Regions from separate parts of the Oryzomicrobium sp. genome, predicted to be linked through region 2. Evidence: riboswitches for the same ligand, from Rfam matches in the RefSeq annotation. Region 2 holds a riboswitch; each other region holds the start of a gene.

Region 1 (4,165 bases), on a different contig from region 2:
ATCGAAGAGGTCGATCACCCCGGCGGACAGGCGCCAACCCTTGTCGATCTTGTAGTGCGCCCCCAGGTCGAAGGTGGTCAGGGAGTTTTCCCAGGAGGTAACGTCGGTGTAGGTGCGGCCGGTGTGCTTGCCCTCGACGTAGGTGGTCAGGCGCCCCCCGAGGAAATGGAGATTGAGTCGCGCATTGGCCACGAGCAGGGGCGTGTACAGGGTGTGCACCGTCTTGCCGGGAAAGCGCTCCGTGCCGCTCGTCCCGCCGTTGTAGTACCAACCGCCGTTAACGTAGCGCCCCTCCTGCTGCGTCACCGCGAATTGCAGGTCGGCCCGGTCGCTCCAGGCCAGCTTGCCTTCCAGCTCCACCCCCTGGGTCAGGGTGTCGCCGGAGTTGATGTACTTGGCCGCAAGCGGCGTCGCGTACAGGGTGATGGCGTTGTCGGCCTCGCGCTGGAAATAGGTGAGGCGGAAGCCCCCGCGCAGCTTTTCGCCCAGGCGGCCGTCCCAACCAAAACCGAAGTCGCCGTTGCGCCCGGTTTCCGGCTTCAACTGGATGGCCCGGCCGTTGCTGTCGGCCCCCGGCACGTAGCCGATGCCGTTACCGTAGATTTCGTAGAAATTGGGGTAACGGATGTAATTGCCGTAGTTGCCGAACACCTGCCAGCCGCTGGTGAAATGCTTCTTCACGCTCAGGCTGCCGGTGGGCTCCCAGTCGTATTGCCCGGCGGGGCCGGCCAGGGGCGACCAGCGGCTGCCGATGACCGGGCCTTCGAGCTTTTCCAGGCGGCCGATGGGCGTGACCTGCAGGTTGCCCAGGGCGGCGACGGTAACCGTGTCCTGGACTTGCAGGTTGGTCTTGATGCGGCGGAATTCGGGGATGAAGTCGGAGGCCGGCGTGCGGCCGCTGATGTCCGAAAACAGGGTTTCCCAATAACGCTCGGCGTGGATCTCGAACAGGTGGGAAAAGGCGCCGCCATCGCCGAAGGCGTAGGTGGCGTCGCCGGCGATGCCGTAGCGTTTGGTCCGGTAGTCGGTCCAGCGCTCACCGATATAGTTGGTGGCCGGATTGAAGTCCAGGTTGCGGAACGTCTGGTTTTTGTCCAACCAGGTGAGGTTGAGGCTGAGGCCCAGATTGCCGAAGTTGTCCCGCCAGCCCGCCAGTCCCTCCTGCTGCTCGATCCGCTGCTGGCGGCGCTGGCGATAAAACGTGTCCACCCAGGGCAGATCCGTGGTTTGCGCGCCGATTCCGGACGACGCGGTCAATACCACGGCGGGCAGATAGCGCTCCATGTCGGTCTGGGCGAACTTGAGGACGAAGCGCTCGTCCTGCCATTTGAGCAGGACGTTCTGCTTCTCGGATTTGTTGTTCATGCGCCGGCGCTCTTCTGGAATCGTCCGGCCCGTCTTGATGTCGGTCGTTCTGTCGCCGGAATCGGCGAGATACGAAACCCCGTCGCCGAACACCAGGTTCTTGAGCCCGCCGACCGCGTAGTTCTTGTACTTGAAATCGCCATCGCTGCGGTCGTTGTCCAGGCCGATCAGCAGGTTGCCGCCCAGCAGCGGCACATTCAGGTTGGCGCTCTGCTGCGCGCCGCCGAAGGACCGGGCGCCGACCGAAACGCTGCCGCTGAACCCCGCGGGTTTCTTGGTGACGATGTTGATGGCCCCGCCGATCGGCGCGCCGGAAAAGCGGGCCGGCGTAGTGCCGCGATAGACCTCGACCCGCTCCACGTTGCTGATCGGCAGGGTGGACAGGTCCGCTGCCGTTTCGCTGGCGGTATTGAGCGGCACCCCGTCGATGTAGATGTTGACCTGGCTGGGGGCGCTGCCGCGGATGGTGGCGGTGGTGTAGCTGCCGCTGCCCGACACGCGGCGCACATAGACGCCGGGAATCTGGTCGAGCAGTTCGGGGATGGATTTGTGCTCGCCCTTGACGTCGTCCGGGTAGGCCACGGACACCACCCCGGGCGACAGCTCCTCGCGCAGGTCGATGCGGCTGCCGGTGACCCGGATGGGGGCCAGGGCGGTCTCGGTGCCGGAGGCAGAATCGGAATCGGCGGCCAGGGCGGCAGCCGGGATCAAGGCGGCAGCGCACAGCAGGGCGTTGGCGGTGCGCGGCGCGCAGCGGAATAAGGCAGGTGGACGCATGTCTCCCCCGTCGACTGGTTGCGACAAGGCGAGGGCATGCCGTCACGAACGGTCGGTGGCGCGGGAGGAGGCACGAAGGACGTCTGCCGCGCGAACCGATGCGGCCCTCGCCGCTTCGTTCGTCGCTCAGACGGAAGGACACCGTGCCTCGGCCATCCCCTGGGCCAAAGCAAGAGCGACCAGACGCCGGCAGGTCTCCTGGCTCGCGGGTCAAGACTCGAAGTGCGGCCTTCCCAGGCAATCCGTGAGGCATGGATTGGGCCCAGTGGCGGCGGAGCGGGGCGATTCCCGTCCGCGTGCGCTTCTCGTTCGCCGCTTACAGTTGCAGGGACAGCTGCGGAATTGGGCGGAAAAACCGCCTGCACCGCATTCCCGTTTTAAGCCTCTGGCGAGGCACCGGCGCGATCTGTCGGCCGCACCGCTCGGGCACGACCGCGAGGGGCGAGTATAGCAGCGTCATCACCCCAGTCCAGACCGATCGCATATGACAGGGCGCAGCACCCCCAAGGGGACCGGGCCAAAAGCCAAGCGGGGCGCGGGGTTCCGGACATGCCACCTGGAACTCCGCGCCCCGCCTTGGTTTCAGCGACGCCTCCCTGGAGAGCGCCTATCGGCGCGGCTCCGGGGAAATACCTCACGCCCAGTCGCGGGGACGGAGGAACTCGTCGTAGAGCTTCGCTTCCGGACTGCCCGGCTCCGGGTGCCAGTCGTAGCGCCACTTCACCACCGGCGGCAGGGACATCAGGATCGACTCGGTGCGGCCGCCGGATTGCAGGCCGAACAGGGTGCCCCGGTCGAACACCAGGTTGAATTCCACGTAGCGGCCGCGCCGGTAGGCCTGGAAGTCCCGCTCCCGCTCGCCGTAGGGCGTGTCGCGGCGCGCATCCAGCACCGGCAGGTAGGCCGGCACGAAGGCGTCGCCCACCGCCTGAGTGAGGGCGAAAGCCTGCTCGAAGGGCACCAGCCCGTCGGCCCCCAGATCGTCGAAGAACACGCCGCCCACGCCGCGGGGCTCGTTGCGGTGCTTCAAGAAGAAGTACTCGTCGCACCAGGTCTTGTAGCGCGGATAGACGTCGGCGCCGAAGGGAGCCAGGGCCGCCTTGCAGGTACTGTGGAAGTGGCGCACGTCCTCTTCCCACGGGTAGTAGGGGGTCATGTCCATGCCGCCGCCGAACCACCACACCGGGGCCTCGCCGTCCTTCAAGGCGACGAAGGCGCGCACGTTCATGTGGGCGGTGGGGCAGTAGGGGTTGCGCGGGTGCAGCACCAGGGACACGCCCATGGCCTCGAAGCGCCGCCCGGCCAGCTCAGGGCGGTGGGCGGTGGCCGAAGCCGGCATGCGCGCTCCCATGACGTGGGAGAAATTGACGCCGCCGCGCTCGAAGAAGGCCCCCTCCTCGATCACCCGGGTCAGGCCGCCGCCGCCCTCGGGGCGCTCCCAGGCATCGGTCTTGAAGGCGTGGCCGTCGAAGGCTTCCAGGGCGGCGACGATGCGCGTCTGGAGGCCGGTGAAGTAGGCTTTGAGCTGGGGGATGTCCATGGAGGGGTCTCGCTGGGGATGGAAAAACGGGCGGTCATGGCCGCCCGTCGTTATGGTTATGGGTGCTGCTGGATGACGCTCAGCGCGCCACGGCCCGGTGGCCGATGTCGCGGCGGTACTGCATGCCGTCGAAGCGGATGGTGGCCACCGCGTCGTAGGCGGCCTGCTGGGCCAGCTTGACGTTCTCGCCCAGGGCGGTGACGCACAGCACCCGGCCGCCGGAGGCCACCACCCGGCCGTCCTGCTGCGCGGTGCCGGCGTGGAACACGTGGCACTCGGGAGAGGCGGCGTTGCCCTCGGGCAGGCCGACGATGATGTCGCCCTTGCGCGGGGTGTCCGGATAGTTGGCGGCGGCCAGCACCACGCCGAGGGCGACGCGGCGGTCCCACTCGGCCTCGATCTGGTCCAGGGTGCCGTTGGTGGCGTGTTCAAGCAGGGCCACCAGGTCGGACTTGAGGCGCATCATGATCGGCTGGGTTTCCG
Region 2 (4,165 bases):
CCACGGCCAGTTCGTGGAGATGGAACTCCTGGCGCATTTCCTCCAGCTCGTCCCGGGTGGCGTCGCGCAGGGCGACCCAGACGAAACAGCCGGGGATGGCCAGGTAATCGCTGATTTCGGCGATGGTGATGTCGGCGAGTTTCTTGCCTTCTTGGTAGGCGGCACAGTTGATGAGCATGGCGGTGCGTAGGGTGCCCGGCGGAGCGGACGTGGCAGGGTTCGCGGGAGACGCCGTCGCCGGCGCGCTAGAATCCTCACCATAACCACAGAACGGAGGACCGTCCATGCCCCGCCATACCAAGATCGTCGCCACCCTCGGCCCCGCCTCCAGCGATGCCGACACCCTGACCCGCATGATCGCCGCCGGGGTGGACGTGGTGCGGCTCAATTTTTCCCACGGCAAGGCCGAGGACCACGTCGCCCGGGTCAAGGCCGTGCGCACCGCCGCCGAGCAGGTGGGCCGCCCGGTGGGCATCCTGGCCGACCTGCAAGGGCCGAAGATTCGCGTCGGCAAGTTCGCCGAGGGCAAGGTGACCCTGGCCAAGGGCCAGGCCTTCATCCTCGACGCGGCCTGCAACCTGGGCAATGACGAGCGTGTCGGCCTCGATTACAAGGACCTGCCCAAGGACGTGTCCGCCGGCTCGGTGCTGCTGCTCGACGACGGCCGCATCGTCCTTGACGTGGTGCGGGTGGCCGGGCCGGAAATCCACTGTACGGTGCGCCACGGCGGCGAGCTGTCCAACAACAAGGGCATCAACCGCCAGGGCGGCGGCCTGTCCGCCCCGGCCCTGACCGCCAAGGACATGGAGGATTTGAAGATCGCCGCCCAGCTGGGCGTCGATTTCCTTGCCGTGTCCTTCCCCAAGAGCGCCGCCGACATGTACATGGCCCGCCAGCTGATGCGCGCCGCCGGCGGCCGGGCCCTGCTGATCGCCAAGATCGAGCGCACCGAGGCGGTGGAGAACCTGGCCGAGGTGCTCGATGCCTCCGACGGGGTGATGGTGGCCCGGGGCGACCTGGCGGTGGAAGTGGGCGACGCCGCCGTGCCAGCCTTGCAGAAGAAGATGATCCGCATGGCCCGGGAGAAGAACAAGGTGGCGATCACCGCCACCCAGATGATGGAATCCATGATCCACTCGCCGGTGCCGACCCGGGCCGAAGTGTCCGACGTGGCCAACGCCGTGCTCGACGGCACCGACGCGGTGATGCTGTCGGCCGAGACCGCCTCGGGCCATTACCCGGTGGAAACGGTGGAGGCCATGGTGCGGGTGTGCGTCGAGGCCGAGCGCTCGGCCGAGGTCACCCTGGACCGGGAATTCCTCGACCGGATATTCACCCGCATCGACCAGTCGGTGGCCATGGCCGCCATCTGGACCGCCCACCACCTCAAGGTGAAGGCCATCGCCGCCCTGTCCCAGTCTGGCTCCACCGCCCTGTGGATGAGCCGGCTCAACTGCGGCGTGCCGGTCTATGCCCTCACCCCCGAAGCCTCTGCCGTGGGGCGCATGACCCTCTACCGGGAAGTCTGTCCCCTGCTCATGGGCGAGCAGCACACCGACCGGGAACTGCTGCTGGCCGACGCCGAGCAGCTGCTGCTGGCCAAGGGCGTGGTGGAAAAGGGCGACCTGATCGTGCTCACCATCGGCGAACCGATCGGCACCCCGGGCGGCACCAACACCATGAAGATCGTGCGGGTCGGCGACCATCAGCTGCAAACCGGCTGACCCACACCGCCAAACCCCAAGCAGGACGGACATCTCCGCGATGCCTCCACCAAACCCCGCGCCCCTGGCCGATCTTGAGGCATGCCTCGTGAAGATCGGCCAGGGGCGCGGGGTTTCATCAATGGGGTGCGGAATGCAGCCGCCCGCCCCCGGGTTCAGCGGAACACGCCCAGCACCTTGAGCAGGGCCACCAGCACCACCGCCCCCAGCACGCCGAAGGCCAGGCCGGCCAGGGAGAAGGCCCCGGCCGTCTCGGCGGCGCCGATGCCGATCACGTCGCCGAACAGCCAGCGCCCCAGGGCCGAGCCGACCACCCCCACCAGGACGTTGGCGATGATGCCCTGCTGGGCATCGGTATTCATGACGCGGCTGGCGACCCAGCCGATCAGGCCGCCCACCAGCAGCGTGACGATCCAGCCCATGGCGCTCTCCTCTGCACGTTGTCATTCACAGCCGTTGGAGTGCGGCGACGGCGGAACGTTTCCGCCACCGGACTGACGGCCCCGCCCCCGCACCTGGCCTTGCCGGCTTTGCTAGAATCGCCATCGCCCGGTCCGCCGGGCAGCCACCACGCCTTCCAGGTGCCCGCAAGGGAGAATCGGGAACGCGGTGCGCCCCGCCCTGCCGGCGGGGCAATTCCGCGACGTGCCCAACGCTGTGAGGGGGACCGCCGACGCACACGCCACTGGCCACCGGGATCGCACCCTTCAGCGATCCGGGCCGGGAAGGCGCGCCGGCGGGACGATCCCGAGTCAGAAGACCGGCCAGGAAGGATTCGACGGACCGCACGGCCAGGCGGGCCCGCCACCGTTCTTCACAAGGGGACTCCATGAAGATCGAACCCATCGGCACGACCGCCGGCCATCCTTTCGCCGCACCAGCCACTCCCGCCCCGGCCGCCCCCGGCCACCAGCCGGACCCGGACTTCACCGCCGAAGCCCGGGAAGCCCTGTACCACACCATCTTTTCGCGCCGCGACGTGCGCGGCCAGTTCCTCCCCGACCCGGTGCCGGACGAGGTGCTGTCGCGCCTGCTCACCGCCGCCCACTTCGCCCCCTCGGTTGGCTTCATGCAGCCGTGGAGCTTCATCGTGGTCAAGGACCCGGCCACCAAGGCGGCGGTCCACGGCGCCTTCGACGAGGCCAACCGGGAGGCGGCGGAAATGTTCGAGCAGCACCGCCAGGGCCTCTACCGCTCGCTCAAGCTCGAAGGCATCCAGGAGGCGCCGATCAACCTGTGCATCACCTGCGACCGGGACCGGGCCGGCCCGGTGGTGATCGGCCGCACCCACCTCAAGGTGATGGACATCTACAGCGCCGTCTGCGCCGTGCAGAACCTGTGGCTGGCGGCCCGGGCCGAAGGCCTCGGGGTCGGCTGGGTGTCGATCTTCCACCAGGCGCGGCTGAAGGAAATCCTGGATATTCCCGAGCGGGTGATTCCCATCGCCTACCTGTGCATCGGCCGGGTCAGCCACTTCTACGCCAAGCCGGAACTGGAATCCGCCGGCTGGCGCTCCCGCCTGCCCCTGGAAACCCTGGTCCACGCCGAACGCTTCGGCGCCCCGGTGCCCGAGGCCCTGGTGCCCCACCTGCAAGCCGACCAGGCCCGGGCGGCCCGGGAACGCAAGCTCTGACCCCCCGCCATCGCGGCCCGTAGGCCGGGCTCCGGGAGCGCAAGGAAACGGGGTAAAATGCCCGCCTTCGCCCCCGGGGCCTTTTGCTATTTAGGAAGACCACCATGCCTCTCGTTTCGATGCGCCAACTCCTCGACCACGCTGCCGAGAATGGCTATGGCCTGCCCGCGTTCAACGTGAACAACATGGAGCAGGTCTGGGCCATCATGGAAGCCGCCAACGAGGTGAACGCCCCGGTGATCATGCAGGCTTCCGCCGGCGCCCGGAAGTACGCCGGCGAGCCGTTCCTGCGCCACCAGATCCTCGCCGCCCTGGAAGCCTATCCCCACATTCCCGTGGTGATGCACCAGGACCACGGCCAGTCCCCCGCCGTGTGCATGGCCGCCATCCGCTCCGGCTTCTCCTCGGTGATGATGGACGGCTCCCTGGAAGAGGACGGCAAGTCCGTCGCCTCCTTCGAATACAACGTGGCCGTGACCAAGAAGGTCACCGAACTGGCCCACGCCATCGGCGTGTCGGTGGAAGGCGAACTGGGCGTGCTCGGTTCCCTGGAAACCATGAAGGGCGATAAGGAAGACGGCCACGGCGCCGAGGGCACCATGACCCGCGACCAGCTGCTGACCGACCCGGACCAGGCCGCCGACTTCGTCAAGCAGACCAACTGCGACGCCCTGGCCATCGCCATCGGCACCAGCCACGGCGCCTATAAGTTCACCAAGAAGCCCACCGGCGACATCCTGGCCATCGACCGCATCGCCGAGATCCACGCCCGCATCCCCAACACCCACCTGGTGATGCACGGCTCCTC
Region 3 (4,165 bases), on a different contig from region 2:
GTAGAGGGCGGTGGAGACCTGGTAGAGCAGGTGCTCGATGAGGGTGACGATTTCCATGGGGCGTTCTCCGGAGGTGTCAGAACGAGGCGCTCAGTTCGACAGTGGTGTAGCGCCCGGGCATCAGGTAGTACTCGTAGTACTTCTGGTCGAGCAGGTTGTTCACCGCCACGCTGGCCTTGAGGTGCTTGTCGATCTGGTAGCTGACCCGCAGGTTGGCCAGCCAGTACTTGCTGGTGCCGCCGAAGACGTCCTTGACCACGTCGCTGTTGTCCTCGTTGCTGAACTGCTGGCCCGTGTAGATGGCCGAGAGGTAGCCGCGCCACTTCTGCCACTGGGCGTCCAGGGCGACGCTGGCCATGTTCTTGGGCACGTAGCGCAGGCGCTTGCCAAGCAGGCCGCTGTTGCTGTCGTCGCGGGTGATCTCGCTGTCGGTCCAGGTGTAGCTGGCCGACGCCCGCAGCCAGCCGGTCAGGGGCATCTCGCCGCTCAGTTCGATGCCCTCGATCCGGGCGGCGCCGGCGTTGGTCATGGTGGCGTTGGTGGTGACGCCGACCAGGGGGCCGCTGTAGGGGCTGGTCTTGCGGTAGATCATGTCGTCCAGCCGGGTACGGTAATAGGTGGCCTTGGCGAAGCCGTTGCCGGGCAGGGCGACTTCCGCTCCCAGGTCCCAGGAGGTGGCCGTTTCCGGCTTCAGGGTCGGGTCGGCGATGAGCAGGCGGCTGCCGCTCACGCTGGGGGTGGCGTACATCTCGTAGTTGGACGGAGTGCGGAAGGCGGTGCCGAGGGAGCTGCGCAGGGTGAGGCGCTCGTTCCAGCGGTAGACCGCGGCGACCTTGGGCGAGAAGCCTGAGTCGGAGCGCTCGGGCGAATCCACCGTACCGACCGGGGTGCCCACATACTTCTTGGCCACGCCCCGGGTGGTCCAGTAGTCGTAGCGTCCGCCCACGTAGAGGGTGAAGGCGTCGGTGAGGAAGATCTGATCCTGGAGGAACAGGGAGCGGGTGTCGCTGTTGCCCGAGGATTCCTCGTTCAGTGCGCCGGTGCGGCTGTTTTCCGGCTGGCGCCAGTTGGCGAGCTGGTACACCTTGCGGTTCAGGGTGCTGCGGTTGGCGGCCACCCCGGCGATCAGGTAGTGGTGCTCGCCAATGCCGAAGCCCACCTGGGCGGAGGCATCCAGGGTGGTGTTGGGCGTGTTGGTGCTGGTGCCTGGCCCTCCGGCGAAGGTGGCCCCGGTACCGGCGCCGACGTAGTAGTTGTCCCGGTCGAAGTAGCCGAGGTTGACCTTGAGGTCGGCGCTTCCCACCTTGCCGTCGTAGCCTGCGAAGTAGCGGTTCTCTTCGCGGCTGTTGGGGTTGCTGGAATTCCAGAAGCTGCTTTCCTTGAGGGAGCCGAGCTTGTCGCCGTTGATCGAGACGTTGCTCGCCGGCAGGGCCAGGGGCACACCGTTGCGGGTCAGGTAGTTGTTGAAGTTCTGGTAGCCCATCTTGCCCTCGGTCCGGGCGAAGCCGGCGAACAGCCGCGATTGGGCGTCGATGTCGAAGTAGAACTTGGCGTTGGCGAAGGCGGCGTGGGACGGTGTGGCGCCCTTGTCGCCGACGATGTAGGCCGGCGCGCCTGTGACGGTAGTGGTGCGCTGGCCGCCCTGGACGGCATTGCTGCCGGTGCCCGTGGTGCCGACCGGCACCACCACCAAGTCGTTCTTGGCGTAGCCGGCCATGTCCTCGTAGCCGATGCCGATGGAGGCAGCCAGGCCGTTTGCCCACTTGTTGCGGTAGCTGGCTTCCACCGCGTTGCGCTCGCCGTCGCCGAAGCCGCGGCTGATCTTGGCGTCGATTTCCAGTTTGGTCGGGGCCTTGGAGATGATGTTCACCACCCCGCCGATGGCGTCGCTGCCGTACAGGGCGGAGCCGGGGCCGGGTACCACCTCGATGCGTTCCACGTCGCCGACGTTGAGCCCCAGCAGGCTGGACAGGCCGCCGCTGTTGCCGTCGCTCAGGCTGATGCCGTCCACCATCATCTTCACCCGGCCCTGGGATTGGCCGCGCAGGGAAACGATGGGGGCGCTGTTGATGCGCGAGGTGTTGCCCAGGCCGCCGCGCAGATAAAGGCTGGGTACCTTGGCGGTGAGGGCGTCGCCGACCCGAACGGCGCCGGAGGCGTCCAGGGTGTCGCTATCGACCAGGGTGACGCTGGCGGGGGCTTCCAGGGTGCTCTGGGCGATCCGCGCCGCGCTGACCACCACGTTGGCCAGGTGCTTGTCGTTGTCGGGTTCCCGTTCCTCGCCGAAGGCGCCGGCCTGGGTGAAACAGGCGGCGATGGCGGTGGCGATGATCTTTTTCTTGGTGGTGCTGCGCATGCTCTCTCGTGACTCCAGTCGATGACCGGCCGGGCGGAGGGAGCAGCGGTGAAAAGGCGGCGCGCCGGAATGGCGGTGCGCGGAGGACGGGCATGGTGCGGCTAGGGGCGACCCGGGCTTTTCGCTACGCGGCTCCGTTCGCATCCCCGCGACCGGTGCTTGGCTCGTGCCTTGGCGACCGCTGGCGAAAGCGGTCGGCACGTTGGCGTCAAAGGCCGGTCTCCGGGCTCGTGAGATTTGATGCGTCGCCTTCCCGAAGCCGTCGCGCGCCCGGAAATCCGGGGTCACGTGCGGTTTCAGTGGCTGGCCCTTCCGGGGAGGAGGGGCCGTGGCGCATCCGCGCTCACTTACCGTTGCGGGGGCAGCCGAAGCTTGGCGGCGGTTAGGCCGTTACTTCGTTCCCGTTTCACCCGGCGGCTGCTGCCGCCGGACACCTTTGACTGCGTGGCCCTGTACTGCGTGTCGTGTTCCGGTCGGCAGGGCCGTCCCGTCCGGAAAGAGGGGCGATGATAGCGCGTTTTGGAACAATTATGACCAAAGTCTGACCTGGCTTCGGCCAGGTGCTCCGTGGCTCCCGGCCGGCGGGGCGTCATTCCCAGGCCAGGGCGCCGCCGGTCTGGTACTCGGTGACCCGGGTCTCGAAGAAGTTCTTCTCCTTGCGCATGTTGGCCTGCTCGTCGAGCCAGGGCAGCACGTTCTCGGCTCCGGGGAAAGGCTCGGAGAGGCCCAGCTGGCGGGCGCGGCGGTTGGCGATGAAGCGGAACTGGCCCCGGTGCAGGTCGGCGTTGTAGCCCAGGATGGGCTCCCGCAGGATGTAGCCGGCGTAGGCCGCTTCGGCCGCTTCCGCTTCTTCCCACAGGGCCTTCACGGCGGCCGGGTCCAGGGTCAGGTTCTCTTCCTGCAACAGCTGGCGCACCACCCGGATGCCGAAGGCGCAGTGCAGCACCTCGTCGCGCATGATGTATTGCAGCTGCTCGGCGGTGCCCTTCATCAGGCCCCGGCGTTGCAGGGCGAAGATGGGGGTGAAGCCGTTGTAGAACCAGCAGCCTTCGAAGATGCCGGCGAAGAACAGGTAGGAGAGGGCGAATTCGTGCAGGTTGTCCCGGTCGGTGAGGTCGAAGTCGGAGCGCATCACCCGCTCCAGGCGCCGGTTGGCCAGGGCGATCTTGCCGTGGATCTGCGGCACCACCCGGTAGCGGTTGTAGATCTCCTGCTGGTTGAGGCCCAGGCTCTCGATGCAGTGCTGGTAGGTCCAGGTGTGCAGGGCCTCTTCGTAGACCTGGCGGGCCTGGTAGATCTGCAATTCCGGGGCGCTCATCTTTTCCATCACCGCCAGGCCGATGTTGCGCATGGCCAGGATGTCGGAGGTGGTCAGGTAGGACAGCACGTTCTCGAAGACGTGGCGCTCCGCCGGCGTCAGCTTGTGGTTGTAGTCGTGCACGTCCTGGGCCATGGAGATTTCCAGGGGCGTCCAGTGGTTGCGGTTGGCGTTGAGGAAGAACTCCCAGGCCCAGGGGTACTTGAAGGGGGCGAGCTGGTTGATGTCGGCCTTGCCGTTCACCACCCGCTTGTCCTCCGGGTTGATCGGGGCGAGGGACAACCCTGCCGGATGCAAGGTGGAAGCCCGCGCCAGTGCTTGTTCTCCGGTCGGCATGGTCGAAGAACCAATAGGGGCGCGGCTTTCCAAGATTCCTGCCTGGAGATCGGCCATGGGCGCGGGGTTTGGCGCAGGGGCCTGGGCAGGGGGCGTTGCGACGGCGGGGCCGTCGTCCCAGTCGTTGAGCAGGAAGGCGCTCATTGGCAGGCCTC

Evidence for each region. A riboswitch is a leader RNA that binds a small molecule or an ion and turns the genes downstream of it on or off. The one in region 2 is predicted to bind cobalamin.
Region 1: it holds a riboswitch for cobalamin, as region 2 does, so the genes downstream of both, V7Z98_RS11095 (TonB-dependent receptor) here and bluB (5,6-dimethylbenzimidazole synthase) in region 2, are expected to answer to the same signal.
Region 3: it holds a riboswitch for cobalamin, as region 2 does, so the genes downstream of both, V7Z98_RS13990 (TonB-dependent receptor) here and bluB (5,6-dimethylbenzimidazole synthase) in region 2, are expected to answer to the same signal.

What each region holds. Positions count from the first base shown of each region.
Region 1 is NZ_DAISLS010000010.1:90,597-94,761, reverse strand. It holds gene V7Z98_RS11095 (TonB-dependent receptor) at 1-2,142, opposite strand, end outside; cobalamin riboswitch at 2,314-2,558, opposite strand; gene hemF (oxygen-dependent coproporphyrinogen oxidase) at 2,777-3,682, opposite strand; gene purD (phosphoribosylamine--glycine ligase) at 3,762-4,165, opposite strand, start outside.
Region 2 is NZ_DAISLS010000019.1:12,370-16,534, forward strand. It holds gene corA (magnesium/cobalt transporter CorA) at 1-178, opposite strand, end outside; gene pyk (pyruvate kinase) at 285-1,724, shown strand; gene V7Z98_RS16855 (GlsB/YeaQ/YmgE family stress response membrane protein) at 1,880-2,146, opposite strand; cobalamin riboswitch at 2,287-2,507, shown strand; gene bluB (5,6-dimethylbenzimidazole synthase) at 2,554-3,357, shown strand; gene fba (class II fructose-bisphosphate aldolase) at 3,462-4,165, shown strand, end outside.
Region 3 is NZ_DAISLS010000013.1:115,654-119,818, reverse strand. It holds gene V7Z98_RS13995 (MotA/TolQ/ExbB proton channel family protein) at 1-57, opposite strand, end outside; gene V7Z98_RS13990 (TonB-dependent receptor) at 77-2,356, opposite strand; cobalamin riboswitch at 2,553-2,809, opposite strand; gene V7Z98_RS13985 (ribonucleotide-diphosphate reductase subunit beta) at 2,946-4,154, opposite strand; gene V7Z98_RS13980 (ribonucleoside-diphosphate reductase subunit alpha) at 4,151-4,165, opposite strand, start outside.